2 regions of the Mesorhizobium sp. M1328 genome follow, and region 2 is predicted to be linked to the other one. Evidence: riboswitches for the same ligand, from Rfam matches in the RefSeq annotation. Region 2 holds a riboswitch; the other holds the start of a gene.

Region 1 (15,114 bases), on a different contig from region 2:
GCCAGTGCTCCTCGCGCACGATCTGGCGGCCGAGCTTGTGCTGCTCGCGCTCTTCCTCCTCCAGCACCGTGTCGCGCCATTCCTCGAAATAAGCAAAGCCCTTGTCGAGGCGGCGGGTCTGGCCGCGGTCGAGCCAGATTGTGGCGCGCGACACGCGTTCGAGAAAACGGCGGTCATGCGAGATGACGACCAGCGCCGAGGAGGTGCGGGCAAGCTCCTCCTCCAGCCATTCGATGACCGAAAGGTCGAGATGATTGGTCGGCTCATCGAGGAGGAGAATGTCGGGCTCCGGCGCCATGACGCGGGCGAGGGCCGCGCGCCGCGCCTCGCCGCCGGAGAGGTCGTTCGGCCGTTCCTCGCCGGACAGGCCGAGATGCTCCATCAGATAGGTGGCGCGGTAGGGATCGTCGGCGGGTCCGAGCCCCGCCTCGACATAGGCGCGAATGGTCGCAAAACCGTCCATGTCGGGCATTTGCGGCAAATAGCGCACAGTCGCCGAGGGCTGGCGGAAGACTTCGCCGTCCTGCGGTTCGATCAGCCCGGCAGCGATCTTGAGGAGCGTCGACTTGCCCGAGCCGTTGCGGCCAACCAGGGCGATCTTGTCGCCAGCCGAAGCCGTCAGGGCGGCACCGTCGAGCAGCGGCGTGCCGCCAAAGGTCAGCTTTATCCCGTCGAGATTGAGAAGCGGCGGCGCCATATCAGCTTTCAGGTAGGGGAAAAGGATGCGCGAGCAGCAGCGCGCGGCCGCTGGCCAGCGCGATTTCCAGCCGGCCCTTGACCTCATTGGAAATGGTCAGCGACGACCCGAAGGCAACCTCGACATGGGCGAGCGGCCATTTGGCGCCGGTGACTGTCAGGCCGGCAAGATCCGAAAAGCCGAGCACCGAAAACAGTGTGCCGTCGGCATAGTCGAAGCCAACCTTTCCGGGCAGCAAGGGAATGCCTTCCTGTGCGCCGCTGGTCAAAAGCACTTCCGTTCCGCCTTCCGCCAGCCGGACGCTCAGCGCCAGATGCAGGAAGATGTGGTCGGTGCGTTTGCCGCCGAAGGCGCCTGCGAGCACAAGGCTGGTAGCACCGCGTTCGAGCGCGGCGGCGATAGCGAGTTCACCGTCGGTCTTGTCCTTTTCGGCGGGAAACACCTGCCGTGGCACGGCGGCCAGATCCTCCGGCAAATCGGCAGGCACGGAATCGAAATCGCCGACCCAGAGTTCCGGCCTCAGGCCCAGCATGCGGGCATGGCCGATGCCGGCATCGGCGGCGATAACGCGGGAGCCTTCGACCTGGCGGTCGAGCAGCGGCGTGCGGATGAGATCGCCGCCAAGCAGGATGGTGAATGTGCTCATATCTCGTGGCCCTTACCAGCCCTGCCCCGGAAACGGAAGATGAAACGGCAGACGAAACGGAAGGCTGGGCTTTGGATGCCCGGCAAACTTCCGCTTGCGCAGCACTTCGGCCGGGCCTATGTGTCGCAACGCTCTAACGGGGTGCCGGACGCGATCTTCGCGGACCGGCTGAGAGGCAAGACTGCCAACCCGCTGAACCTGATCCGGTTTGTACCGGCGGAGGGATTAGACGTTTCGGACAGCCCGACGCCTCAATTCCTTTCAACGCGAACGAAGGAGGCGCCGATGCGCAGTTTTTTCCACTCTCTTGTCTCGATTATCCTGCTTGCAGCATCCGCGCTGGCCTTGCCAGGGCAGGCATCGGCACAGGATAAGCTGACCGTCTATACCTATGAAAGCTTTACCGCCGATTGGGGTCCGGGACCGGCGGTGAAGAAGGCCTTCGAGGCCGAATGCAACTGCGTCGTCGAATTCGTCTCGGCCGCCGACGGCGTCGCGCTGCTCAACCGTGTGAAGCTGGAAGGCGCCGCGACCAAGGCCGATATCGTGCTTGGCCTCGATACCAATTTGACTGCGGACGCCAAGGCAACCGGCCTGTTTTCGCCGCACGGCGCTGTGTCGGGCGTCAGCGTCCCGGGAGCCTGGAGCGACGATATTTTCGTGCCGTTCGACTATGGCTATTTCGCCGTCGTCTACGATACCGAAAAACTGAAGAGCCCGCCGAAGAGCCTCAGGGAATTGGTCGAGGGCGATGCCGGCGACAAGATCGTCATCCAGGATCCGCGCACCTCGACGCCGGGCCTTGGCCTGCTGTTGTGGGTCAAGTCGGTCTATGGCGACAAGGCGCCGGAAGCCTGGGCCAAGCTCAAGTCAAAGGTGCTGACGGTGACGCCGGGCTGGAGCGAGGCCTACAGCCTGTTCACCAAGGGCGAGGCGCCGATGGTGCTGTCCTACACCACCTCGCCGGCCTACCATATGGTCGCCGAAAACACCGAGCGCTACCAGGCGGCGTCCTTCGAGGAGGGCGAATATCTGCAGATCGAGGTTGCGGGGATCACCACCAAGGGTGCGAAGAACCCGCTGGCGGAAAAGTTCGTTGCCTTCATGACCGGACCGAAATTCCAGGATGTCATTCCCGAAACCAACTGGATGTTCCCGGCCGGCAAGACCGACAAGCCGCTCAATCCGGCGTTCGACAAGCTTGTCAAACCGACCAAGACGTTGCTGTTCAGCCCGGAAGAGGTCGCGGCAAATCGTAAGGCTTGGGTCGATGAGTGGCTTGCGGCGATGAGCAAGTAGGATTCCATATGGTGTTCGTTCCCGCCCACCCCCCTCTGGCCTACCGGCCATCTCCCCCGCAAGGGGGGAGATTGAGCTCTCAGCCGCTTTCGCCAATCTCCACTGCGGCAGGAATGAGCGGGGCAACGAAGCTGCCGATCTCCCCCCTTGCGGGGGAGATGGCCGGTAGGCCAGAGGGGGGTGGGCGGGAACACGACCTCAGCCAAGTTCCTCCTCTCAGCACCCATCGTTAAGCTGGGTAGCGCGAAATGCAGGCTCGCCGTCCTGACTCCCGCGTCACTGCCGGCATCGTCGCGCTCGCCGCCATCGCGCTGCTGATCGGCGGGGCATTCGCCGGGCTCGTCGTCGAAGCCACACGCGACCTGTCCGGCGCCGCCTCCGCTTTCGATTCCTATCTCTTGCGCGTCGCCCGTTTCACGCTCTGGCAGGCGGTCCTTTCGACGCTGCTCTCCGTCGCGCCGGCGCTGTTCGTCGCGCGTGCCCTGTCGCGGCATCCACAGTTTTTCGGGCGAGGCTTCATCCTGCAGCTTTTCGCCGTGCCGCTGGCGCTGCCGGCCATTGTTGCCGCACTCGGTGTCCTGGCGCTCTATGGCCGCGCCGGCTATTTTGCCGGCACGCTCGGCGCGCTAGGCGGCCAGAGCTGGCCCGGCATCTACGGCCTGTCGGGCATTCTCGTGGCCCATGTTTTTTTCAATCTGCCGCTGGCAACGCGGCTGTTCCTTGAAGCGTTGCAGACCGTGCCGGCCAACCAATGGCGGCTGGCGAGCCAGCTTGGCATGGGCGCTGCGCCGGCCTTTCGGCTGATCGAATGGCCGCCGCTGCGTGCGGCCTTGCCGGGCGTTGCCGGGCTCGTTTTCATGCTGTGCATCACCTCCTTCACCATCGTGCTTACACTCGGCGGCGGACCCAGCGCGACGACGCTGGAGGTTGCCATCTACCAGGCGCTGCGTTTCGACTTCGACCCGGCGCGGGCGGTGACGCTCACCCTGCTGCAGATTGCCCTGACCTTCGTCGTCGTGCTGGCCTTGACGCGGCTCGGCGCCAATATGGTCGGGGACGCCAATCTACCGGTGGCGCCGCGCCGGTATTTTTCAGCCGGTGCGGCCGAGACCGGGCTGAACGCGCTGGTGATCGGGCTGGCATTGCTGTTTGTCGCCGGGCCGATGGCGGCGACGCTGGCAGCCGGGCTTGGCGCCGATCTCGGCCGCCTGGCCGGCGACAGCGCGGTGCGGCAAGCGACGGCGACCAGTGGCGTGCTCTCCCTTCTATCGGCGCTGCTCTCTGTTGCGTTGTCGCTGTCGCTGGTCATGGCGCGCCGGGCGCTGGCGCTCACCCGGCGAACAGGCCGGCGGACACTGCTCGAACATCTGGCCGACACCGGTGCGGGGTTCGTCCTGGTGGTGCCGCCCATCGTCATCGGCGCCGGCTGGTTCCTGCTCCTGCGCACCGTCAGCGATGTCTTTGCGATCGCCCCCGTCATGGTCGTTGCGGTCAATGCGGTGATGGCGATGCCATTCGCCATCCGCGCCATCCGCCCTGCCTTTGACGCGGCGAGCGAACGCCACGAACGGCTCTGCGCACAGCTTGGCATCTCGGGCTGGAACCGGTTGCGGCTGGTCGACTGGCCGTCGCTGCGGCGGCCGCTCGCCACCGGCTTCGCTTTCGCCATGGCGCTGTCGCTCGGCGATCTTGGCGTCATTGCGCTGTTCGGCAGCGATTCCGTGCAGACCTTGCCCTACCTGCTGCTGGCGCGCATGGGCAGTTACCGCACCGAGGATGCGGCCGGGCTGGCGCTGCTGCTCGGCCTTGTCTGCCTGGCGCTGGTGCTGACCGCGGACTTGCTGGGAAGGAGGGAGAAATCATGATGCCGATCAGCCCGGAACGGTCCATTTCGGTGGAAAAAGGCGCGGCGGTGCGGCTCGACAATGTCTCGTTCAGCTATGGTGAAACGCCGCTTACATTCGATGTCGATTTCCCGGCGTCGGAGATCACCGCCATCATGGGGCCGAGCGGTTCGGGAAAGTCGACGCTGCTCAATCTGGTGGCCGGTTTCGAGGCGCCGCGGTCGGGCCGGGTGCTGATCGGTGGCGCCGATGTCAGCACTGCGCCGCCTTCAGCGCGGCCGGTATCGATGGTGTTCCAGGAAAACAACCTGTTTGCCCATCTTTCCGTCGAGCAGAATGTCGGGCTCGGCCGCTCGCCTTCGCTCAGGCTGAGCGAGGCCGATCGCGCCGCAATCGCCGCAGCGCTGAAGCGCGTCGGCCTTGCCGGCAAGGAAAGCCGGCTGCCGCGCGAACTCTCCGGCGGCGAGCGGCAGCGCGTCGCGCTCGCCCGGGTCCTGGTGCGCGACCGACCGGTGCTGTTGCTCGACGAACCGTTCGCTTCGCTCGGACCGGCACTGCGCGACGACATGCTCGACCTGGTGACCGACGTCCATTCGGAGCAGCGCATGACGGTGCTATTCGTCACGCACCAGCCGGACGATGCGCGCCGTATCGGCCAAAACATGGTTTTCCTGGATGGTGGCACAGTTGCCGCGACGGGCACCGCCGCTGATTTTTTCGTCGGGGCTGGACCGGAGGCATTCCGACGCTATATCGGCTCGGGTCCGTTTGCGGCCGGATCACGAGATGTTGCCCGGAAGCGGACATAATTTATGGTCAAACCGGCGGAAGGCGAAGCGGCGCTTGCTTGCCATGGTCGAGGTAGTGTGGCTAGGTCCGCCAGGAGCTGGTCCGGCCTAGACCGTGATTTGCCCTTGCTGCCTCGTATCTGTCGGACGCACGAAGGACGCCGTAGCACTTGATTTTGCGCGTGATGCTTTCCGGAAATCGCGCCCGATTTTCGCGGTCACGTCCCAGGACTTGAAAGGAAGCCGATCTGCCGACCGGCATCGACAATCGGAGGGTGAAACCGCTGGCGCGCTTTCTGGCGCTGGCCGGTCTTGCCGTGGCGCTGGCAAGCTGCCAGATGTTCACGCCTCCCGACGTGCAGGAATCGGGCTTCCAGCCCTCAGACAAGCCGATCACGGTCGACAATGTCGCCGCCAACAGCAAGCTCGCCCAACTGGCGAAGGCGCAGCACCCGCGCATCCTTGCCACCTATGGCGGTGAGTATTCCGACCCCAAGCTCGAGCGTATGGTGGCCAAGGTCGTCGGCAGACTGACCGTGGTGTCGGCCAACCCGACCCAGACCTACCGCATCACCATCCTCAACTCGCCCAACGTCAATGCCTTCGCGCTGCCGGGCGGCTATCTCTACATCACCCGCGGCCTGCTGGCATTGGCCAACGATTCGGCCGAGCTTGCCGCCGTCATTGCGCATGAGATGGGCCACGTTACGGCCAATCATGGTCTGCAGCGCCAGCAGCTGGAAGCGGAAGAGGGGTTGGCGACCAAGGTCGTTTCGGATGTGCTCGGCGACAACCCGACGGCCAAGGCGGCGCTGGTCCGCGGCAAGCTTAGGCTGGCGCAGTTCTCGCGCAATCAGGAGCTGGAGGCCGATGCCATCGGCATCAAGTCGATCGGCGAGGCCGGTTTCGATCCCTACGCCGCCGGCCGCTTCTTGCAGTCGATGTCGGCCTATACCGATTTCCGTTCCATCAGCGGCGCCACCGACGCCAGCCTCGACTTCCTGGCGACGCACCCCAACACGCCGCAGCGTATCGATCTCGCACAGCGCCACGCCCGCCAGTTCGGCGCGCCCGGTGTCGGGTCGCGCGACCGCGATTCATTCCTTGCTGGCATAGACGGGCTGCTTTACGGCGACACGCCGGAGGAAGGCTATGTGCGCGGCGAAACCTTCCTGCACCCTGGCCTCGGCGTGTCGTTCTCGGTGCCCAACGGCTTCATCATCGACAATTCGGCGGCGGCGGTGACGGCGACAGGCCCGGGCGACATCGCGATCCGCTTCGACGGCGTCTCGATCGACAAGGACCGCTCGCTGACCGACTACATCCGCAGCGGCTGGGTTGCCGGCCTCGACGACAGCAGCGTGCGCCAGGAGACGATCAATGGCAACGAAGCGGCAACCGCGCATGCCGGCGCCGATGGCTGGCAATTCGACATTGCGGTGATCCGCGCCGGCGGCCAGGTCTACCGCTTGCTGACAGCGGCGCCTTCGGCCAGCACCTCGCTGAGCACGGTGGCGCGCTCGGTCAGCGGCTCGTTCCGCATCCTGAGTGCTGCCGAGAAGGCGGCGCTGAAGCCGCTGCGTATCCGCATCGTCACGGTGCAGCCCGGCCAGACAATGGGCTCCCTGGCCGCACAGATGGTCGGCGTCGACCGCAAGCTGGATCTGTTCAGAGTGCTCAACGCGTTGTCGCCGGGTGCCGCCGTTTCGGCCGGCGACAAGGTCAAGATCGTCACCGACAAATAGCTGCCGACGCGATTCAGGCTGCGAGAAATTCCGGATTCTGCTTTACCAGCGCCGCCTTGAGCTTTTCCATGGCGCGCGCCTCGATCTGGCGGACACGTTCCTTGGAGATGCCGAGTGTTTCCCCGAGCGCTTCGAGCGTCGCGCCCTCGTCGCTCAGCCGGCGCTCCTCGATAATCCTGAGTTCTCGCGCATTGAGCGCGCCGAGCGCCGTCTTCAGCCACACCGAGCGGCGTTCGACGTCGATCGTATCGCCGACGATCTCGTCGGGTAGTGGATCATCCGAAACCAGGAACTCCATCCGCTCGGTTGCGCCCGCATCGTCGGCTAGCGGCGTGTTGAGCGAGCTGTCCGGCGCCGAAAGCCGGGAATCCATCATCGCCACATCGGCCTCGGAAACCCCGAGAGCCGCCGACACTTCGCGGTAGAGCGTGGCATTCGACGTCTGCTCGGCGCCGTTTGCCAGGCGGGCGCGCAGGCGCCGCAGGTTGAAGAACAGCGCCTTTTGCGCCGAGCTGGTGCCGCCGCGCACGATCGACCAGTTGCGCAGGATATAGTCCTGCATCGAGGCGCGAATCCACCAGGTCGCATAGGTCGAGAACCGCACCTCGCGCTCGGGCTCGAAACGGGCCGCTGCCTCCAGCAGTCCGACATGGCCTTCCTGGATCAGGTCGCCCAGCGGAAGGCCGTAGTGGCGAAACCGCGACGCCATGGAAATGACCAGCCGCATATGCGCGACGGTGATGCGGTGCAGCGCGTGCTGGTCATTGTTTTCCTTCCAGCGCAGCGCCAGGAGATGCTCTTCGTCACGTTCCAGATAAGGGGCTTTCATCGCCGCGCGAACCATGGTCCGTCCTGCACTGTCTTGCATCATGCCGCGCTCCTGCTTCAGGCGTTGCGGTGCGATCGAATCGTGAGTTGGCGCCGATGGTTGAAATGGCGGCACCGCGCCCTACAACAGCCAAGAACGTGCCATGCGGGGGAATGTTCCCCCGGACTGTCATGTCGATTGCGCTGTTCCAGGCGATTCACCACCGGCCTTGACTCAGCCGGATGGCGCCGGAGATGCTGGTTGAGAATGGGATTTCAAGGGCGCGAGATTTTTGAAATTTAGTTTCTTATTCTGGCATCGCGCATCTGTCATTTTCCGGCACTCGCAATGACGCCGGACATCGGCCAAGGACGGGATCACAGAAAAATGAAATGGCTCAAGTCGCTCATTATCGCCGGAACGCTCCAGCTTCTGGCCATCGCCGCAAGTCATGCCGGCGCCAATCTCGACCAGATCAAGCAGTCCGGCGTCTTCAAGGTTGGCACGGAAGGAACCTATGCGCCCCTCACCTATCATGATGCTTCCGGCGCGCTGGTCGGCTTCGATGTCGAGATCGCGCGGGCAATCGCCGAGCGCCTCGGCGTCAAAGCCCAGTTCCTCGAAGGCAAATGGGACGGACTGATCGCCGGTCTCGACGCCAACCGCTACGATGCCGTCATCAACGAGGTAGGCATCACCGAGGCGCGCAAGGCCAAATATGACTTTTCCGAACCCTACATCGCCTCCAAGGCGGTGTTGATCGTGCGCGGCGACAACACCGATATCAAGAGCTTCGCCGACCTCAAGGGCAAGAAGGCGGCGCAGTCGCTGACTTCGAACTTCGGCAAGCTGGCTGAAACCAACGGCGCCTAACTCGTCGGCACCGACGGCTTCGACCAGTCGATCCAGCTGCTTCTAACCGGCCGCGCCGACGCCACCATCAACGACAGCCTGTCCTTCCTCGATTTCAAGAAGCACAAGCCAGACGCCAATGTGAAGATTGCCGCCCAGGAAGAAAACGCCGACTATTCCGGCGTCATCGTGCGCAAGGGCGATCCGGAACTGGTGGCCGCCATCAATAAGGCGCTGGCCGACATCAAGGCCGACGGCACCTACCAGAAAATCGCCGACACCTATTTCGGCCAGGACGTTTCGAAGTAAAACGGCTTTCTCGTGTGGGCCGAACGCCGGCCCGCGTCGTTCGTATCGCGGCGAGCTGTCTTTTGACGGCCCGCCGCTTTCGCGTGATATGAGCGACGGCAATCTGGCAAGGAGGAGCCTTCGTGCCGCACTGGCTGCAATTGATGCTGGAATCCCTGCCTACGCTGCTGTGGGCTGCACTGATCTTCACCGTGCCGTTGACGCTGCTGTCGTTTGCATTCGGTCTTGTTCTCGGCCTGGTCGTGGCGCTTGTCCGGCTGTTCGGTCCCAAACCGCTGGTCGCCGTGGTCCGCTTCTACGTCTGGATATTCCGCGGCACGCCGCTTCTCGTGCAACTGTTCCTTATCTTCTACGGCCTGCCATCGATCGGCATCCTGCTCGACGCCTTTCCGGCAGCACTGATCGGCTTCACCTTGAACATCGGTGCCTATTCGTCGGAAATCATCCGCGCCGTCATCGGTTCGGTGCCCAAGGGCCAGTGGGAAGCGGCCTATTCGATCGGCATGACCTTGGCCCAGGCAATGCGGCGCACCATTCTTCCACAGGCGGGGCGCGTCGCGGTGCCGCCGCTGTCCAACACCTTCATCTCGCTGGTTAAGGACACTTCGCTCGCCGCTGCCATCACCGTGCCGGAGATGTTCCAGGCAGCGCAGCGCATCGTCGCCACCACCTATGAGCCGCTGATCCTCTATGTCGAGGCGGCGGCGCTCTATCTGGTCATGAGCTCCGTGCTGTCGGCCTTGCAGGCGCGGCTGGAAACGCGGCTCAACCGTTATGGCGGCTTCCTGGAGGCGCGCGCATGATCGGCCTCACCAACATCGAAAAGCGTTTCGGCGACAATTTGGTGCTGAAGGGTGTGACCGTCACAATCGAGGAAGGCAGCGTCACGGCGCTGGTCGGGCCATCGGGCGGCGGGAAGAGCACGCTTTTGCGCTGTATCAACCTGCTCGAGCTGCCGACGTCAGGCACGGTGCGGATCGGCGACGATGCACTCGAATTCCACCCCGGCGGCAGGGTCTCGACCAGGGATATCCAGCGGCTGCGGCTTCAGACCGGCATGGTGTTCCAGAATTTTCAGTTGTTTCCGCATCGCACTGCGATCGAGAACATCATGGAGGGGCTGGTGACCGTGCTGAAATGGCCCAAGGAAAGGGCGCGCGAACGGGCGCTCGCCCTGCTCGAAAAGGTCGGCATGGCGCACAAGGCCGATGCCTGGCCGGCGACGCTGTCAGGTGGCCAGCAGCAGCGCGTGGCGATTGCCCGGGCGCTGGCGCCTTCGCCGAAAGTCCTGCTCTGCGACGAGCCGACCTCGGCGCTCGATCCGGAACTGGCGCAGGAGGTGGTCGATGTGCTCGGCAAGCTCGCCAGCGAGGGCACGACCATGGTGATGGCGACGCATGATCTGCGGCTCGCCTCGAAGATCGCGCGGGAAGTGGTGTTCCTCGATGCCGGCAACATCGTCGAACAAGGCCCGGCCGCGGTGCTGTTCAGCAACCCGGAACGCCAGCGGACCAAGCGGTTTATCGCCACGCTGAAGCACGAGGCGGAAAGGGAGGGCGGCGGCGAAGGTTAGATATGCATTCGCCAGTCAGCCAAAACAAAAAAGTCAGCCAAAACAAAAAACCCGGCGCGAGGCCGGGTTTTTCTGAATTCGAAGGCGAGAAAAATCAGGCAGCTTCTTCCTGCTCGGCTTCCTCGTTGTCGGCCTTGGCGCCGCGCTTCGGGCCCTTGTTGAGGTTCACCTCGATGAGGCGTACCGCTTCGGTCTCCGACATGCGGTTGACGGCCGCGATCTCGCGGGCCATGCGGTCAAGCGCCGCCTCGTAGAGCTGGCGTTCGGAATAGGACTGCTCCGGCTGGTTATCGGCGCGGTAAAGGTCGCGCACCACTTCCGAGATCGAGATCAGATCGCCGGAGTTGATCTTGGCATCATATTCCTGGGCGCGGCGCGACCACATGGTGCGCTTGACGCGGGCGCGGCCCTGCACGACCTTCAGCGCGCGCTCGACATAATCCTCTTCCGACAGCTTGCGCATGCCGATCGAGGTCGCCTTGGCGACCGGCACCTTGAGGCGCATCTTATCCTTCTGGAAGTCGATGACGAACAGCTCCAGCTTGTGGCCCGCGACTTCCTGCTCATCGATCGAGACGATCTGGCCGACACCATGCGCCGGATAGACGATGTACTCGCCGGTCTTGAAACCGTGGCGCGCTGCGGTGGACTTCTTCTGCGGGGTGATCGTTGCCATTACGCCCTGAACTCCTTGTTGTGGTACCGGCATCGTGCCGGCCCGAACTCGTGCGACCGGGGTGACCGGTCCTTAGCCACACAACGATGAACTCACCGGAAAGGCCAGGACCGGCAAATCGCAACATTGCGACCGCCTGCCCCAGATCGCTCTGGTCCGGATTGAGAAATTCACCTTTCAGTGATTTGGGGCGTTTGCGCCATAAATCGACGTTGTGTCACCGGCATGTTTGGCTGATGTAACACAAAAAGTCGGAAGAATCAAGGTTTTGCTGCACGCGCGAAGGCCACGCGCCGTCGCCGCCTGTCAAGGCAGTTAATGTATCACGTCTGTTACGCGGCGTCAGGCCGCCGCAGCCGGCAGGCTCGTCAATCGCCTTCGCCGGGCTCCGGGGAGAAATATTTCTCGAATTTGCCAGTTTCGCCATCGAAGTTTTTAGCGTCGGCCGGCGGCTCCTTCTTGGCGGTGATGTTGGGCCATTTCTCGGCATATTCGGTGTTGATCTGCAGCCATTTGTCGAGACCCGACTCGGTGTCCGGCTTGATCGCGTCGGCCGGGCATTCCGGTTCGCAGACGCCGCAATCGATGCACTCGTCCGGGTGGATGACGAGCATGTTCTCACCTTCGTAGAAGCAGTCGACCGGACAGACCTCGATGCAGTCCATGTATTTGCATTTTATGCAATTGTCGGTCACGACATAGGTCATTGGTCGGCTCCGGGACGTCCCATTTTGTTGGGCTTTTTTGGTGAGGTAACGCCTTTGTCCGCTGGTGGCAAGGGCGGCCCTTACTCAGCGGTGCCGCGGTTTCCGGAATGGAATTCCAGAGGGCCGGCAAAGCGGAAGTTCGAGCTTGCTCAATCGTCGCCGAGCAGGTGGTCGGTCTGGCGGCGTTCCTTCTTCGTCGGGCGACCGCTGCCGGCCTCGCGCAACGGCGGCACCGCATCGGGAAGCGCCTCGCCCTTGGGCACCGGGGGCGGCGACATATCCTCGTAGAGCAGGCGGGCTTCTTCGGCCGGACCGCGCCGTACGCCGGTGCCAAGGACCTTCCAGACGAAAATCCGCCGCTCCAGCGTGATGGTCAAAACGTCGCCCGGCCGGACCGTATCGGAGGCCTGCGCTGCTTTGTCGCGATTGATGCGGACGCGTCCGGCGACGACCAGCTTGGCTGCCAGCGTACGCGATTTTACCGCGCGCGAGAAGAACAGCCACTTGTCGATGCGCTGGCGGGCATCAGTGACCATCGGACGAGCAGCTTACTTCTTCAGCTGGTCGCGCAACGCGGCGAGCTTGGCGAAGGGCGAGTCCGGATCGAAGCGGACCGGGCGTTCCTCACGCGGCTTTGGCTGGAAGGCGGGCTTTGCGCCTTGGGCGCCGCCTTTGCCGTCCTGCCGGCCAGCCTTCCAGTCGGGCCGGTTTTCGCGCCGGTCGGGGCGTTCGCCTTGCGGCTTGCCGGCGCGCTGCTCTCCAGCCTCGCCTTGCAGTTTAGGCTTGAACTTGCTGCGGTCGAAGCGCGGCTTGCCGGCGCCGTCGCGCTGGTCGTGCCGCCCCTGACGGGCGGGCCGGTCGCCCGGCGTCGGTTGCCCGCCGGCATCCACCGGCGCATTGCTGCGGCCGTCCGGCGCAGCTTGACCATTGCGCGCGCGACTGTCCCGATGATTGTCCCGGGGGCGGTTGTCATGCTGGCGATGACGCGGGCGCTGGTCGAAACGACCCTGCCGCCACAACAGGATGGGTTTTGGCTCCTCGGCTTCTGGAGCAGCTTCGCCGGCGACGGCTTCCGCCGTTGCTGCAGGTTCGGCCGGCGATGCTTCCGTAGTTTCGAAAACCGGCGGCTCTGCCGGTGCCGCAGCCTCAGTTTCCGCCCCAAGTTCCGCCCTTGGCTCAGCCGCTGATTCCGCAGGCGCTTCAGCAGTCGCCTCGGCGGCGGGCTGGGCCTCTTGCGTGCCTTCTGCCGCAGCTTCGGGGGCTGGAGCTTCCGGCTGGTCTTCCGCGACAGGCTCTGCCGCCGCTTCGGTTGCGGCTTCGGCTGCAGCCTCCGCAACAGGAGTCGCGTCCGACCCAGGCTCCGAAGCCTCCGCCGGCGGCTCTACCGCGGCAGATGCTTCCGCCATCCTCGCCTGCTCGGCTCGCGTTGCCTCTTCCGCCGCCTGCTTTGCAGCGGCAGCTTTACGCGCGGCATTGTCCTGTGCTTCGAGCCGCGCCTTGACCTCGGCCGCCGGTTTGGCATCGGCGCGATAGCCGAGCCCCTTCAGGATTTCTTCCATGTCGTCGGCGGTGGCGCCGAGGATCGACATCATCGGCGGCGTCACCATGAAGCACTGACCGTCATAGGCGCCGTCAGGGCGAGGCCCGAGGCCTGGCTTCCAGTTGGTCGCCGGCCGGATCAGGTCGGCCAGCCGCTCGAGAATATCGACGCGTACGGCACGCCGGCCAAGATTGCGGTAGCCGGCAAGCTTGTAAAAGGTCTTGTCGAAGGTCGGATCGATGACCACCGAGGTGCGGCCGGAGGCCAGTGCGTGAACGACATCGCCGAAGCCGGGCTTGTCCTTGCCGTCGTTTCTCAGCGCCCATAGCAGCGTTATCAACCCGGCCGGAGCCGGCTTGATCAGCGCCGGCACGAAGACATGGTAGGCGCCGAAGCGCACGCCGAGGCGGCGAAGCGCCGCGCGGCCTTCCTGGTCGAGCGACTTCATCTCGTCGGCAATGTCGCGACGGTTGATGAGGCCGAAATGTTCGACAAGCTGGAAGGCGATGCCGCGGCCGATGCCGGTGATCTGCTCGGCATTCTTGAGATCGACCAGCGGCTTCAGCAGGGATTCGATCTGGAAGTTGACGAAGCGCTCGGCGCGCGCCGCAACCTTGTCGCGGGCCGGGCCGGTGAGTTGCTCGTCGGCGAGCAGAACGAGACGCGGCTTCAAAGCGTCTTCGCCGGCAACCAGCGTGCCGATCGGGGCGCCGATCCAGCGCAGCGTGCCATCCGAACCCAGCGCAATGTCGCCATTGGCAGAGGCGCCGAAGCGCTCGGCCCGCGCCTCGAACTCGGCGGCAAGCGCCTTCTGCGCCGCCGCCCGCACTGCCTTGGCATCCTCGCCGCCGGCGCTCTGGTCGGCGGTGAAGCGGAAACCCTGCAACTCGCCGACGTGATGGCCTTCGACGAGGACGGTTCCGGTTGGGCTGATTTCGGCTTCAGGCATCGTGTTTTCTCTAAGGCGCCGCATGAGGACGGAAGTCCTGCGGTCTACAAAACGTTTCGTCAACCGCTCATGCAGCGCATCCGACAATCTGTCTTCGATTTCGCGCGTCTTTTCCTGCCAGTGTGCCCGATCGGCCAGCCAGCCGGGCCGGTTGGAGACGAAGGTCCATGTGCGGATCTGGGCAATCCTGTGCGACAGCGTGTCGATGTCGCCTTCGGTGGTGTCGGCACGGCGCACCTGCTCGGCCATGTAGTTCTCGTCGACATGGCCGTGCCTGGCAAGGTCCATGTAGATGGAGGCGATCAAGTCGGCGTGCTGGGCCGGCGCGATCTTCCTGTAGTCGGGCAGCGCGCAGGCTTCCCACAGCAGCGCCACGCGTCTGGCATCGGTGGTGAGTGCCCGGACATCCTCGTCGCGCGACAGATGCTCGAGCGCTTGCGCGTCTACTGCTGGCAGTGCGCGCGTCAGGCCTTCGACCGGGGCGTTGGTCTCGATCGAGCGCTTCAGCGCATCAAGGTTGGCGAAATCGAAATGCGCGGTACGCCACTGCAGCACTTTCACCTGGTCGAAATCATGCGCCTCGATCTTCTTGACAAGTTCCTCGTCCAGCGGATCGACCTGGCCGGTGACGCCGAAGGTGCCGTCGCGCAGGTGCCGGCCGGCGCGGCCGGCAATCTGGCC
Region 2 (15,114 bases):
ACGAAGCCCACGGGCAGACCTTAGCCTCCCGCGCTGAGCATTTCGACGATTGTTAAATCCAAAGAATCACCACAGGACGGTGGCCGTCGAGCGAGTTTTCAGCAGCCCATTTCCGCAGCCTCTTAATGTGCAACTTGCGAAGCTGCCGACATCAATTCCTCGGGATTCAGCGCTCTGAAGGTGTTGAGGCCATCCTCCAGAACTTCAGTGAAGTTCCAGCGTACGATGCCCGCCCGGTCGATTAGGAACTGACCGACAAGCTGCGCCTGGCTGGAAGCCATCGCCTGCTGATCGACTTCCGTAATCTCATATCCTTCCTTCTTGTTAAGAAATTCATTCATTGCCATGACGTCCATAGGCTCGGGCAACTCGCCCGGGAGATGGAACGATATCGCCATGACCGTGTCCATCCCGACCTCGCGCAAGCCGAAAGCACGGTGCGAGGCGCGCTCCGGGTCGGATGCGGCGAGGAGATCGGGTGCCGGGTGGTAACGGAAATAGAGCCGCGCCCGCTCGACCGGCGTATTGACCACAGCCAGGCATTCGACGCCTTTCTCACGCAGGGCCGGCTTGAGTTGCGCCATCGCCGCGACATGGCGCCGGCAGAACGGACAGTGCAGGCCTCGGAACAAACCGATCAACAACGGGCTACGGCCTCGAAAATCATCGAGCGCGATCTTGCCTTCGCGTGAGATCGCATTGAGCACAACATTCGGTGCCCGGTCGCCCGGCTGCAGCGGGCGGTCAACACTACTCGTGGACATGGACAACCTCCTCGCCCGGGTCAGTCAGGGAAAGCAGCACCCAGCGTTTCGGAGGCGATCAAGTGCTGGGGCGAAAGCTTCCTGTGCCAAGGCAATAGCTTTCGACCTCTGCCATATTGCCGAGGTCGAGATTACGCGCGTTGCAAGCCCATCATAACACGAAAAAGCATCTGCGTCGTCAGTCCGGCGATCGCGGCTTGCGAAGAATAGGCGGGGGCGGGCGAGGCCGCTATTCTGCGCTTGATTTCATCTGTCCTCGATGCTCTGACACGAGATCGAAGCGTAGGGAAAAATCGCACGCCGGCGTCAAAATCGCGACTTGGCGTAGAAAAGGCGATGGCTCCCCGGGATCGATGAAGCGGCGAATTACGAATTCTCCATAGCACTGCGCCAGGATCCGCCGCGAGCATACAATATGCGAAAAACGCGATCGGGACCGCGCGGAAGCACTTCGCCTCGCCGGCGGCCCCTTTGGCCCTTCCGCCGAAGTGAGTGCACCCTCTGCCGGCGGCTTTGTAAATGATGGACGCCTAGACACATGTTGTGAAAACGCGTGATAAGTTCGGTCTGCGCTAGATTCAAAGATGGCCGGGGCACCAGAAGATGGCCCACCAAATGTACAACGCAATGCTTGGCTTCGCCGCGCTTGTCTTAGCCGCGTGCCAATCGGCCCCCGAAACGCCGCAACCCGTCACTCTCGAACCTGCGTTAGAATCGGGAATTCCTCTCCAACCGCCCTTGGCTGCTGCCGGGGTTCCTTCCGGCTCAGCAATCATGCATCAATCCGTGGCGGTCACTCCGCCAGGCAAGGGCGTTCCAACAAAGTACGCCGATTTTTCCGGTCTATGGGCCGGCCGATTGGAGGGGATGTATGACGCCAAACTTGCTGTTCAAACGGTTTCTTCCAATGGGAAGGTGACGGTCACCTATGCGTGGGGAAATCTGGGCGACAACTATCCGGGAGAGGCCGCCGGCGCTGGAAGAATTGTAGGGAGGACGTTGAAGCTTGAGCGCCTGCCGAATGGCGCCGACGTCAGTTTTGTCATGCGGCCGGACGGAGCACTGGCCGGAACCGTTACGCTTGCCGGCCAGACCTACACGGGCGCGTTCCTCAAGCTACGATGAAGACGCATCCGAAGGGCTATGCAGAGGGCCAGGCGACTGTTCCAATATTGCCGTCTACTCAGTTTCGTCCCGACTGAAATTAAGCCTTCGTTAGGTATGTCTGAGACCGTCGCAGGCTGGATTCAAAACGTTGGTCGACGGTTGTAGGTGCGCTCGGTAGGAACGCCGGTATGCATCATCTGTCGGTAAGTGTCGCCCTGGCCATTTCGCTTGTCGTCGGTTTAGTCGTGGCGGCGATCGCGTCGCAGGGGCAGTCAGAAGGCTGCGGCATCCGACGCTCACTCGTCCTGGCAGACAGTGAAGAAACGACAGTCATGCCGTCGCGGAGCGGCTATCATTGAGAATTGGCTTCGGTAGGCGCCCGCGAGCTTCGCAAGACGGGATCATCGCAATCTACCTGATTGAAAGCCGCTGAAGGTCCTCGACCATCGAATCTCGGTGTGTTTCTCACAAAGTCGCTGGGATCACCGCCCTCCTAGGCTCACCGACCTTGAAACGTGGTGCTACGCGCCTCCCCATTGAGCTCGGGCCCAGGGCATTGGCTGCTTCGATGACCGCCTCCGGTCACCGGCTGGCTTTTGTGCATTTCGCCCGAAACTGTGCAGTGGTTGGGAAACGGGCTGAACAACAGCAATGGCTCAAATGGCTGTGGTCGCAATCTTCTCGCGCCATATTTCCGGGGAGAGCAGATCGGTCGCGAATTCCTGGCCCCTATGCGAACACCCGTCGCAATCCCGACAGCGACCGCCAAGGCAGCGGCGCAACGTGCCTGTTTTAGGGGAGGGAAGAGATTCGGCCAACCGATTGGTGCCTAAGCTCAAGCCTTGTTGTTCAACGCCTTTTGCCGCGACCGCTGGCGAATTGCTGCCACGAGTTCGGGTTCGAACCGCCGTGTTGTTGCGATTTTCGTCGAAGAGTTTGCGACAGCGAGCAAACGCTCAGGATCCGGCGTACTAGCGGCAAAAGCTGCTTGTACCGCACAAGCCGGGTTCATTCTGCTCCATTCTTCTGAAACGTGGCGAAGACAAGCCGCTTGCCTTCGCGCACGCTCTCTTCGAGCGGCTTCGCCTTCGCCAGATGCGCCGCAATCGCGCTGGCCAGCATGCAACCTGTTCCGCGCATCGATGTGGCAAGGCGCGGTAGATCGACATGGATGGGTTGATGATCGGAGCGCAGCAGAATATCGGTCGATTGGGGTCCCGAGGCATGCCCACCCTTGATCAGCACTGCCTGAGGGCCGGCGGCCAGCAGTCTTTGTCCTTGTTGGAGCGCACCGTTCTCATCCACTGCCAGTTCGGAGCCAATAAGGAGCGCCAGTTCAGGAAGGTTGGGCGTGACCAGGCAGCAAAGCGGCATCAGATCGCGCTTCATGACGGCGATAGCGCCTGCTTCCAGGAGAGCCCGGCCTGAGGTGGAGGCCAGCACTGGATCGAGTACTGCCGGCACCTGTCGATTTTCGCGCAGTACGGCGGCAACCGCAGCGATGATCTCGGCTGTTCCGAGCATGCCGATCTTGATGGTCGCCACTTCGTTGGCCCGCAGCGCGGCGCGCATCTGATCGGCGACCAGGCTTGGTGGAGAATGATGAATTTCCGTCACGGCGTCGTGCGTTTGCACCGTTAGCGCTGTGACGGCCAGACAGGTGCGCACGCCAATGGATGCGATCGTTTCGATATCGCGTGCTATTCCAGCACCCCCGCTGGAATCCGATCCGCCAACGACAAGCACATGCGGTTCTCGTCTCATCGCCATCGGTCCGTCTTTTCGATCCATTCCCTGGTGCGCGCTTCGGGATCGGAGCTCAAAGTGATGTCGGTGACCACTGCGGCGCTGTCGGCGCCGGCTTCAAAGACGCCATCGAGGCGGCCAGGGTTGAGGCCGCCGATAGTGACTAATGGGATTGGCGCCACCCGCCGCTTCCACTCGCTGATCCGCTCTAGCCCTTGCGGTGCCCACTTCATTTTCTTCAAGATGGTGGGATAGATCGGACCCAGCGCAACATAGTCGGGATCGGCAAAAATGGCCATCGCCAGCTCGACATGATCATGCGTGCTCAACCCGAGCCTGACACCGGCTGACCGTATCCTTGAGAGGTCGGCGGTTTGCAGATCTTCCTGGCCGAGATGCACGAAGTCGCAGCCCTCCTCGATTGCCAGGCGCCAATGATCGTTCACGATGAGCTGGCACTGGTGCTCGGCGCACAGGGCCTTCGCCTTCCGGATTTCGGTGCACAACCTGGCCTCATCTATGGTCTTGATGCGCAGTTGCACCAGCCTGACGCCAAGCGGCACTAGCCGTTCGATCCAGGCAGCGCTGTCGACGATCAGGTAGAAGGGATCGAGCTTCATGAAAAAACTGCCCTGCCGATCGCCGGCGTCGACGGCACGGCGACGTCGCGCGGTTCGAGCATTCCCGAGCAGAAGGCCTCACGACCGGCCTCGACCGCCTTGCCGAAAGCACGCGCCATGCCGACCGGATCGGCCGCCTTGGCGACCGCCGTGTTCAGGAGCACGGCGTCAAAGCCGAGTTCCATGACGGTCGCCGCGTGCGACGGCCGTCCGAGCCCGGCATCCACGATCATGGGAACGTCGGGGAAATGCCCACGCATCGAGCGCAGCGCCATGAGGTTGATCGGCCCGAGGGCGGAACCGATCGGTGCGCACCACGGCATCAAGGCCTTGCAGCCCGCCGCAAGCAGCCGCTCGGCGACAACAAGGTCGTCGGTGGTATAGGGGAATACCGCAAAACCGTCCTCGTACAGGATGCGGGCGGCTTCGACCAGACCGAACACATCCGGCTGCAGCGTGTCGTGGTCGCCGATCACTTCGAGCTTGATCCAGGTCGTCCCGAAGATCTCGCGCGCCATCTTCGCGGTTGTGACCGCTTCCTTGACGGAGTGGCAGCCTGCGGTGTTGGCAAGGATTCTCGTGCCAAGCGAGCGGATCAGCGACCAGAATTTTTCGCCTTCCCTGCGGCCTGCCATCTCACGTCGCAAGGAGACGGTCACCACCGACGTGCCTGACGCCTTGACCGCATCGGCAAGGATGGCCGGCGAAGGATACTGAGCCGTGCCGAGAAGCAGGCGGGAGGGAAGCGTTGTCCCGAGAAGATCGAACATGCTAGCCTCCCTGCATCGGCGAGAGGATTTCGATCCGGTCGCCGTCGCTCAACTGGAATTCCGCCCGGTTGGCTTTGTGCACGAGGTCGCTGTTGACGGCCGTCGCCAGCCAATCGCCCTCATAGTCGAGCGCGGCAAGCAGCTCCGCCAGCGTGGTGGCGGCAACCTCATGCGCTTCGCCATTGACCGTTAGTTTCATGGGCAAGCTCCTTGGTTCTGTCTTGACTGAAAATCAGGTCGGCAGCCTGGCGCGCCATAGCGGGGGCGAGGAGAAAGCCGTGACGATAGAGTCCGTTGATCGCTATGATCTCGCCGTTCGTTTCCACGCGCGGCAGGTTGTCGGGAAAGGCTGGACGGACGCCAACACCGGTTTCAACGATCTCGGCCTCGCCAAAGGCCGGATGGAGGGCATAGGCGGCACCCAGCAGCTCCATCATCGATCGCGCCGTGACCGGTCCGACAGACTGGCTTTCAATCATCGTCGCGCCGATCATGAAACGGTGGTCGGTGCGTGGCACCGCATAAAGCGGAAAGCGCGGATGAAGCAGCCTGACTGGGCGCGACAGCGAGACATCAGGCGTATTCAGGATTAGCATCTCGCCGCGAACGCCGCGCAGTCGGTCATCGCCCGCCGCCATTCCCGTGCATTCGATCTGGCGATCGAAACCGGAAACAGCCGAAGCGTCGGCGCCGAAGTGGAACTCGACGCCCATCGCCGCCAGCCTATCATGAAGTGCCGCCATCGCCTGACGCGGGTCGAGATGGGCTTCGTCGGGGAAGAGCAGTCCGCGGCGGAAGCGGCCGGCGAGGTCGGGCTCGAGCAACACGATTTCATCTTCATCGACACGCCGATGACCCGAGGTGCGGCTGGCGAACCGGTCGAGCTCGCCCGCATCGCGCGGCGCGGCCACGACCAGGGTTCCGGCCCGTGTCACGTGACCCGGCAGTACCGCATCCCACCAGTCGGCGGCATCGCGTCCGAGATCCAGCACTGGCTGCTCCGCGCTTTCACGCTCGCACCATGGCGCCAGCATACCGCCGGCGAACCATGACGCATTGCCGCCAAGGCTGTGCCTTGTCTCGGCAACGGTCACAGCCGCGCCGCGCGTGGCGAGTTCGAAGGCGACGGTGAGGCCGCCGACGCCAGCCCCTTTGACCAGCAGTCTCATGATCGCTCATGTGCCTCCGGCACAAGCGGTGCGCCGGTCTCGTCCGAGGGCACGTAGAGGTCGCCGCCCTCGCGGTATTTCGCCGCCATCGCGGCCATTCCCTCTTTTTGGGCCTCCGTGCGGATATCGTGAGAGATACGCATGGAACAGAATTTCGGACCGCACATCGAGCAGAAATGTGCCAGCTTGTGCGCCTCCTTGGGCAAGGTCTGGTCGTGGAAGGACCGCGCGGTTTCGGGATCGAGCGACAGGTTGAACTGGTCCTCCCAGCGGAACTCGAAGCGCGCCCGGGAAAGGGCATCATCCCTAACCTTTGCAGCCGGATGACCCTTCGCCAGATCGGCGGCATGGGCGGCGATCTTGTAGGTGATTACGCCGGTCTTGACGTCGTCGCGATCGGGAAGGCCAAGATGCTCCTTGGGCGTGACGTAGCAGAGCATGGCTGTGCCGAACCAGCCGATCATGGCGGCGCCGATACCTGAGGTGATGTGGTCGTAGCCTGGCGCGATGTCGGTCGTCAGCGGGCCAAGCGTATAGAACGGCGCCTCACCGCAGACGGCGAGCTGCTTGTCCATGTTCTGTTTGATCTTGTGCATCGGCACGTGGCCCGGCCCCTCGATCATCACCTGGCAGTCCTTTGCCCAGGCGATCTTCGTCAATTCACCGAGCGTTTCCAGCTCGGCGAATTGCGCCGCATCATTGGCGTCGGCGATCGAGCCCGGACGAAGCCCGTCGCCGAGCGAGAAGGAGACGTCATAGCCGCGGCAGATGTCGCAGATTTCCGCGAAATGCTCGTAGAGGAAGCTTTCCCGGTGATGGTGCAGGCACCATTTGGCCATGATTGAGCCGCCGCGCGAGACAATGCCCGTGACCCGGTCGACGGTCAGCGGGATGTAATGCAGCCGCACACCGGCATGGATGGTGAAGTAGTCGACGCCTTGTTCGGCCTGCTCGATCAGCGTGTCTCGATAGACCTCCCAGCTCAGATCCTCGGCGATGCCGCCCACCTTCTCCAGCGCCTGGTAGAGCGGCACCGTGCCGATCGGCACCGGCGCATTGCGCACGATCCATTCGCGGATGTTGTGGATGTTGCGGCCAGTCGACAGGTCCATCACCGTGTCGGCGCCCCAGCGGATCGCCCACACCATCTTTTCCACTTCCTCGGCCATCGAGGAGGTGACCGCCGAATTACCGATATTGGCGTTGATCTTGACCAGGAAATTGCGGCCGATGATCATCGGCTCGCTCTCGGGATGATTGATGTTGGCGGGAATGATCGCGCGTCCGCGCGCCACCTCGTCGCGCACGAACTCCGGCGTTACGAAATCGGGGATGGCCGCGCCGAAGGCTTCGCCGTCGCGCTGCAGCTTGCCGCGCAACATCTGACGGCCGAAGTTCTCGCGGATGGCGACGAACTCCATCTCGGGGGTGATGATGCCGGCGCGCGCATAGCCAAGCTGGGTCACCGCCTTGCCTGCCTTGGCCCTGAGTGGCCGGTTGCGAATGGGAAATTCCGGCGTCAGGCGCTCACCGGTCACAAATCCGTTGTCCTCCGGCCGCACGCGGCGGCCGTCATAGGCCTCGACATCGCCGCGCGCCGTGATCCATTCGTGGCGAAGCCGGGCAAGACCGTTTTCAATGCTGGTTTCGACAGCCGGGTCGGTATAGGGGCCGGACGGATCGTAGACGGTGACGGGCGGCTCGCCGGCCGTTGGATGGACGGAGATTTCGCGCATCGGCACCCTGATCTGCGGATGGAGGACGCCGGGCTTGTGGATTTTCCGCGAGGCTGGCAGCGGTCCCGTCGAGACGGCGGGAGTGAGGGCATTCATCTTGAGGCTCCTTTGCTCATGCATTGGAGACCCAGTTCTGTGCCGGAAGGATGAAAAGACGCTTCTGTCGACCTGCCGAAACAGGACCTGGGGCGTAAACTCCCGCAAAGCGCTTGCACCGTCCCTACGCCAGTATGAACTGGATCAGGTTCAACGGGTCACTGCGCCGCGAAAGCAAGCAGTATCTCAGCCCCTTGCCGGGACTCCCCTGGTGAATGCGTCAGGTTGAACGGGCCGGCGCCGGTTTGTCAAGCGCGTTCTGGCCGCGGCCGATCGGCGGCCGGTCAGACCGTGCGGAAAAAATCGTGCATGTCTCGGCGACAAGTCAAGCGTGGGAGATGAAGGCAGGGACAAGGGAATCGCAAACGGTCGGACTAAAAATCGATCCTGATGATCACGCCTTCAATGGGCACCAAAGGTTTGCGCGTAGATCGCCTCGATTCTTCCTGCCTCGTCACTGGTCAGCGCGGCGAATTCCTTTTCGCGCGCGCGGTTCGACAGATGTCCATCATTCTGGTGAAGAAAACGGAAGAGCAGATCGGTCAACCGCTCGGGCATCTCGATAAAGGCGTCCACCTGCTGCCGGAATTGATCGTAGCGCTGCAGAAATGCGGTTTCCTCGGGAAGGTCCCGTTCGATCGTCCGCCGAACGCAGGCATAGAGGAATTCGGCGTGCGGGGTTGCATCGAAGAACCGGTAGAAATCACCGGTGTCATTCAGCACCCGGACGTTGAATTGCGGCGTCGGTTCCCATTCCACCAACGGCAGAAGGCGCTGCGAATAGCTCTCGAGCACGCCCCTGTACTCGTTGATCTGGTCCAGGATCGCGGCCGAGACGGGAAAGACCACTCCCGGCGGATTGAAGCCGCGCATGGCAAGGACGTGGTGGATTAGGTAGCGGTGAATGCGGCCGTTTCCGTCCTCGAACGGGTGGATGTAGACAAAGCCGAAGGCGAGGATTGCGGCGGCTATGACTGCATCAAGGTTCTGCGCGGGGCCCTGATCGAAGGCCGCCATTCCATCGATTAGCCGCGGCAGGTCCTCGGGCCGAGCGCTGATGTGATCGGGCAGGGGCGTGCCGTTGTCTCGGTCATGCTCACCGACGAAACCCCCTTCTTTTCGGAAGCCAAGTCTTACTAAACGGGCGTCGCCAAGTACAATTCTTTGCAGACGCAGCAGCTCATCGCGATCGATCGGCCAGCGGCCGGCTTCGCCGATGGCGCGGCCCCAGCGCTGGATGCGATCTTGCGGCGGGCGCTCGCCCTCGATCGCATAGCTTGATCGCGAGTCTTTGAGCAAAAGAAAGGCGGCGGTCCGAGCAAGGAGGTCGCGCGGCACGTCCGCTACGATTGCCTCCGCGCGCCGCGGTAGTTCAAGGGCGATGAATTTTTCGAGAGTCTTGGTTCGGAACACCAGCGGGCAGAACTCAGGCGTGCCGGGGAGATTGTCCCTTGTGCGGTAGCGCGAAGCGGTCTTCTCGGATCCGGGCCACTGCAGCTCGGGATCGACAACCGAAACGTATCGTCCGGCCTCCGCGTCCGCCAGATCGAGACGCGTGCCCGTCAGCCATTCATATAGAAACCAGATGCGGCGGGCATAGCTGCCTGTGGGGCTTTCACGGACGAGCGCCTCGATCGGTGCGGGACCGGTCACCTGGAACAGCCGTTTGAGGACGGCAAGGTCGAGCCCCTCGTACTTGAGCGCGAAGGTCAGGTGGCCTTCGAGTGTTGGATGTGGGGCATGGCGGGGCGTCATGATCCGCCAACCATCCCGTTCGGTAATGCGATGATGCTCGCCAGTGGCCGACAGCGTCCGGGGCAAGGGGACGGCGAGCTCGTAGGCTCCGATCAGGGCGCTGTACCCGGCCGGGGTCACCATCTCCGGAAGGCGGATTTCCTGAAAAACGAGAACAGGACCTGAAAATTGGTGCTTCTGCGCCACAGGCATGAAAAGGGGATCCTTTCCTCGAATTTTGGTGCAGCTCAGCCAAATACTATGAAAAACGATTCTATCTGATGAAAATTGATGCTACAAGCCGACTTTTGCGAAAACCGATCCTGAAGGGCGGCGGTGATCCTTCTGCATGGCTCGGCCGAAGATTGATGGGGCGTAAGCGTCATTTTGACCGCGCTGGGCTTCCTCCACAAACCCCGCCTCGTAAAGCAGTTCGTAGCGCTGCAGCACCAAGTCCTCATCCAAGCGTGGTTCTCAAGGCCGAAAGCGATCACCGCGCGCCGCCAGCGATCGTGGCTCACTGCGCGATCATCGGCTGCCTCGGCCCACGCCTTCAGGCGTGGGACAAACGCCTCAGGCAATGTCGACGGAGCGCCAGCGCGATGATGTTCCCATGGGAAATAAGCGTACCAGTTGCGCCAGGCGGCCTTATCGGCAGGTTCAGCCTGCTCCTCGCGGGTCAGGGCGAGATAGCTAATCGAAATCACCCCGCTGCGCGCCCCCGTCTCCTGACCGGTCGCGGTCGGCGAAGGTGTAGAGCTGCTCGATGTAGCCCAGCGGATGGCGCGTCTGCTGCTCGACCCAGTCTCTCAGGCCGGATTGCAGGATCGATGTCCAAGCTCGAACGGGCCGGAAGGCAAGGCTTTGCCGTCTCCAATCGTTATGATACGCGGTTGGCCAGCCGTCACCGCGACCAAAACCGCAATCAGTTCCGCGGCGATAGCATGGCGCTCGCCGGCTTTTATGCGTTGCCTTACAGCTTTGGTCCCGTGTTCAGTCATTGCCTATTTTTTTCGCCACAATGCATTTCGGTACGCCTTGTGGCCTGAGATCGATTCTGAACGTGAACCGCGCTGTTGCGGCAGTCAAACCGTTCGAGCTGAAGCACACCCCTTGAGACCACCACCACGCTCTTGCTCAAAACAATCACAATAAGGGTACTGCGAAACTCGGCCGAAGCAGCAGAAAATGGCGGCCTCTAGCCCTTGGTTTGAAGCGCTTCGCAATGCACCAACTTTTCCGATGCAGTTTGATTTTGGCCTTCGCACCTGCACAAAACTATGCAAAACCGTTGACCGCTTAAAACCTGACGCCGGGGAAATGTGCCGATGAGTGTGGCGGTAGAAACGAAGGCGTTGACGCCGCCGGACATCGCGGCCAGCAAGGGCAAGGATCGGGTCGTCTGCTTGACCGCCTACACCACACCCGTTGCGCAGCTCGTCGACAGATATTGCGACGTCGTGCTGGTCGGCGACAGTGTCGGCATGGTGCTTCACGGTCTGCCCTCGACCCTCGGCGTCACGCTCGACATGATGATCATGCATGGCAAGGCCGTGCGACGCGGTCTTGAGCGCGCGTTGATGGTCGTTGACATGCCATTCGGCTCCTATGAAGAAGGCCCCGAACAGGCCTTTCGCAACGGCGCGCGGCTCATGGCGGAAACCGGATGCGCCGCCGTCAAGCTGGAAGGCGGCGAGAGCATGGCCGAGACGATCCGCTTTCTCACTGCTCGCGGGATTCCCATCATGGCCCACGTCGGGCTGACGCCGCAATCGGTCAATGTGTTCGGCGGCTATAAAGTCCAGGGCAGGGGCGGAGACGGCGACAGGATTTTTCGCGACGCCATTGCTGTTGCCGAGGCCGGGGCGTTCAGCATAGTGCTGGAAAAGGTCACGGATCCGCTCGCACGGAGAATAACCGAGAGAGCCACAATTCCCACGATCGGCATCGGTGCCTCGGACGCCTGCGATGGGCAGATCCTTGTGATCGACGACATCCTGGGCATGTTCACTGGTTTTCGGCCGAAATTCGTGAAGCGCTATGCTGAACTGGGCTCAGCGGCCGAAGCTGCCATTGCGGCCTACGCGGCTGATGTGCGGGAAGGGCGCTTTCCAGCCGCCGAACATCTCTTCGCCGATGCGCCCAAGGCCGGAGATTTCCCATGAGCGTGCCGATTGTCCGCACCATTGTCGAACTTCGTGCCGTTGTGGCGGGATGGCGCCGTTCTGGTGCCAGCATCGCCGTGGTGCCCACGATGGGAGCCTTGCACGAAGGACATTTGAGTCTCGTGCGTTCTGCGCTTCAGAAGGCCGATCGTGTGATCGTGACGCTGTTCGTCAATCCCAAGCAGTTCAACAGTGCCGCGGATCTTGCAGCCTATCCCCGCACCGAAAACGAAGACGCTGCAAAACTCACTCCACTGGGCGCACACCTGCTCTACGTTCCGCATGCGACTGAGATGTATCCTGACGGCTTCACCACGACCGTGTCCGTGTCCGGCGTCAGCGAAGGCCTGTGCGGTGCGTCCCGGCCTGGCCATTTCGACGGGGTGGCGACCGTCGTTGCAAAGCTCTTCCTGCAGACCGGCGCTGACTTCGCCTTTTTCGGAGAGAAGGATTTTCAGCAGCTTCTACTTATCACTCGCATGGTCCGGGACCTGGATATGCCAATTACCATCGTCCCCTGTCCGACAGTCCGGGAACCCGATGGTCTGGCTTTGTCATCGCGCAATGTTCGGCTCTCGCCAGCGGAGCGGGCCATTGCCCCAAGGCTCGCATCGGTCCTGCTCGATACTGCGGAGGGGCTCTCGAACGGCTCTCCCGTCCTCCCAGCGCTTGCCCAAGCGCGTGCAGCGATCCTGTCCGCAGGCTATCGCGAGGTCGAGTACCTGGAACTCCGTGGCGAAGCAGATCTGCAACCGATAGCAAGCATCGATCGGCCGACCCGCCTGCTCGCAGCCGCCTGGCTCGGCCAAACGCGGCTCATTGACAACGTCAGAACACTGCCGGCTTGCCAACTCCCAAATGAGTCGCTGCGGACTTCCCCGCTAGGGTGAAATCCAACTCCTGCCGCGAACGCGATTTGGCGCGGCTCATCTCCATGTCAACCTGCTTGTCGGACACTCAGGATAGCGGAGCGTTCTCCTAGGGCGAATACGGCATGTGCCAAACAAAGCTAACACAGCAGCGGAGCCAAGGCGGAAACCCCGCCGTTGTGGTAGCGCAGTCGGATCGATCAAAAAAAGCGAGTTTTTTCGGGCTGTAGCTGACCAGCATGTTCTTGGTCTGCTGATAGTGGTCAAGCACATCTTATGGGTCTCGCGGCCGATGCCCGACTGCTTGTAACCGCCAAACGCAGCATGCGCGGGATAAGCGTGGTAGCAGTTGGTCCACACGCGGCCCGCCTAGATGGCTCGGCCGAAGCGGTAGCAATGATTTGCATCGCGGCTCCAGACACCGGCGCCGAGGCCGTAAAGGGTATAGTTAGCGATCGACAGCGCCTGTCCGTCATCCTTGAACATGGTGACTGAGACCACCGGTCCAAAGATTTCCTCCTGGAACACGCGCATCTTGTTATGCCCCTTGAACACGGTCGGCTGAACATAGTAGCCGCCGGCAAGGTCGCCCGGAAGTTCGGCGCGCCCGCCGCCAGTCAGCACCTCGGCGCCTTCCTGACGGCCGATATCAAAGTAGCCTAGGATTTTTCGAGTTGCTCCGAGATGCATCAATGGATGATGAGTCGGCCAAGGATAGTTGTCCAGCCGACTAGAACGATCGCATACCGGCAGCGGCGCGCGCCTGCTCTCGCAATATCTGGCGGGCAGCGGACTCCGAAGGACCGCCGCCGAGGGGCGGCGCCAGCCACTGGGAGTTGAGCGTGGGCTGAATGCAAATGCGTCGGCGATGGCTGGCGTCTGCGTTCATTTACGAGCACGCATTGCTGTCGTAGTTACCTGCCAAACAAATAGTCGTCGTTAGGATTTGCGTTGGTAAAAATTCCGGAATAGGAACGTGTGACTAATGAGGGGACTGACCTTGATGGCTCAAGCAACTAAGCAGACAAGCACTGGTTTGTTGGGCCTGACGGCGGACATCGTCGCGGCCTATGTCCAGAACAACGCAATGCCCGTGGCCGATCTGCCAACTCTGATTGCTACCGTCAATTCTGCGTTATCGGCCCTAGTCCAGCCGGTCGTGGCACCGCCACCGGTATTTACTCCGGCCATAAATCCGAAGAAGTCGATATTTGCTGACTATATCGTGAGCCTAGAGGATGGGCGGAAATTCAAGTCTATGAAGCGTCACCTGGGTTTGCTGGGCATGACACCTGACGAGTATAGAGCCAAGTGGGGACTGGCCTGGGACTACCCTATGGTGGCGCCTAACTATGCGGCCAAGCGGTCTGCTCTGGCTAAAGCTAGCGGTCTTGGCCGCAGAGCGACTGCAAAACCACCCCAGGGAAAGGCCCCGCAAAGCGGAAAGCTACGGTCTAAGCGCGTCCGGTCAGAGTTGGCAGACGCCAAAGCCTGACCTCCGCCAGATGGACGCGATTGCGCCCAGCCATCTTTGCGGCATAGTTGGCGGCGACGGCGTGCCCCAGCACATCGGTGACCGGATCGTCCACTTGCGCCGTGCCATACCTGCCGAGAAAGTGTAGCCGAACTCCCGCCGTTCCTTCAGCGGCCTCGAGTTACGAATAGCGGCCAGCGTGCGTTCGAGAACCAAATTCGGCCTGCACTGTCGACCTGGCTGGTAGTTCCAAGACGAATTCCGCCCACGCGACCGAAACAATCTGCGAGCCGCACCTGACATTGGATGCGGACTGCGAAATCACGCAAAATAGCGTCACCCGCTCGGTTGCCGAATCTACCAGCCTAGACCCAATGGGGATAGAGAGGCCTTGCGTTCGACGGAAGCAGTGCTGGTAACATATGCCAAGCCTAGTCGAGTCTGCGAGGGGCAATCAATCCTCGTGAGTCGACGCTAATGTACGCGTTTCGCAGCACTCCGGCTGGCTATATCGCCTAAGACGGCATGAAGAAGCGATCCAACTTCCAGTTCGGCGAGCCTGAGCGCAACTCCTGATTCGGACAACTGAAGGAGAATTGTCTTGGCGGTGCTGCGCCAGAACGCATTCGCATCCTCCCCGTTCTTGGATTCCAGCACGCGGGCAATTTCCTCGACCAACTTCCGCCGCCGATACAGCGGAAACGCCCTTATGTTTGACACCGATCACCTCACCCATTCAGTCTCGCGATTAAGCATTGGAGGGTTAGAAAATCTGGTTAACGGCGCATCCCTTTTTGGCTGGTGAGCATGTAGCAAGAGTTCTGGCATGGGCGAACGGTCTCGCGACTAGTCACCAAACATTGT

Evidence for each region. Region 2 has a riboswitch for thiamine pyrophosphate ahead of thiC (phosphomethylpyrimidine synthase ThiC). Riboswitches for the same ligand answer to the same signal wherever they lie in the genome.
Region 1: another riboswitch for thiamine pyrophosphate. It lies ahead of thiB (thiamine ABC transporter substrate binding subunit); the one in region 2 lies ahead of thiC (phosphomethylpyrimidine synthase ThiC).

What each region holds. Positions count from the first base shown of each region.
Region 1 covers NZ_JAMYLO010000013.1:42,160-57,273, forward strand. Annotated here, with positions in the region: gene NKH23_RS21535 (ABC-F family ATP-binding cassette domain-containing protein) at 1-697, opposite strand, end outside; gene NKH23_RS21540 (thiamine diphosphokinase) at 699-1,343, opposite strand; TPP riboswitch at 1,471-1,585, shown strand; gene thiB (thiamine ABC transporter substrate binding subunit) at 1,629-2,642, shown strand; gene thiP (thiamine/thiamine pyrophosphate ABC transporter permease) at 2,891-4,507, shown strand; gene thiQ (thiamine ABC transporter ATP-binding protein) at 4,504-5,295, shown strand; gene NKH23_RS21560 (M48 family metalloprotease) at 5,550-7,019, shown strand; gene NKH23_RS21565 (RNA polymerase factor sigma-32) at 7,033-7,890, opposite strand; partial or broken gene NKH23_RS21570 (amino acid ABC transporter substrate-binding protein) at 8,215-8,988, shown strand; gene NKH23_RS21575 (ABC transporter permease subunit) at 9,111-9,791, shown strand; gene NKH23_RS21580 (amino acid ABC transporter ATP-binding protein) at 9,788-10,561, shown strand; gene NKH23_RS21585 (CarD family transcriptional regulator) at 10,656-11,237, opposite strand; gene fdxA (ferredoxin FdxA) at 11,606-11,944, opposite strand; gene NKH23_RS21595 (RNA-binding S4 domain-containing protein) at 12,094-12,480, opposite strand; gene NKH23_RS21600 (helicase-related protein) at 12,493-15,114, opposite strand, start outside.
Region 2 covers NZ_JAMYLO010000010.1:73,730-88,843, reverse strand. Annotated here, with positions in the region: gene NKH23_RS18810 (peroxiredoxin-like family protein) at 123-764, opposite strand; gene NKH23_RS18805 (hypothetical protein) at 1,380-1,889, shown strand; gene NKH23_RS18800 (hypothetical protein) at 2,060-2,230, shown strand; gene NKH23_RS18795 (hydroxymethylpyrimidine/phosphomethylpyrimidine kinase) at 2,880-3,641, opposite strand; gene NKH23_RS18790 (thiamine phosphate synthase) at 3,632-4,237, opposite strand; gene NKH23_RS18785 (thiazole synthase) at 4,234-5,007, opposite strand; gene thiS (sulfur carrier protein ThiS) at 5,009-5,206, opposite strand; gene thiO (glycine oxidase ThiO) at 5,175-6,176, opposite strand; gene thiC (phosphomethylpyrimidine synthase ThiC) at 6,173-8,008, opposite strand; TPP riboswitch at 8,112-8,228, opposite strand; gene NKH23_RS18765 (Fic family protein) at 8,411-9,955, opposite strand; gene NKH23_RS34630 (hypothetical protein) at 10,037-10,207, opposite strand; gene NKH23_RS18755 (hypothetical protein) at 10,573-10,791, shown strand; gene panB (3-methyl-2-oxobutanoate hydroxymethyltransferase) at 11,071-11,907, shown strand; gene panC (pantoate--beta-alanine ligase) at 11,904-12,797, shown strand; partial or broken gene adh (aldehyde dehydrogenase) at 12,979-13,448, opposite strand; gene NKH23_RS18735 (Ros/MucR family transcriptional regulator) at 13,762-14,271, shown strand; gene NKH23_RS18730 (DUF6074 family protein) at 14,725-14,907, opposite strand; gene NKH23_RS18725 (hypothetical protein) at 14,852-15,055, shown strand.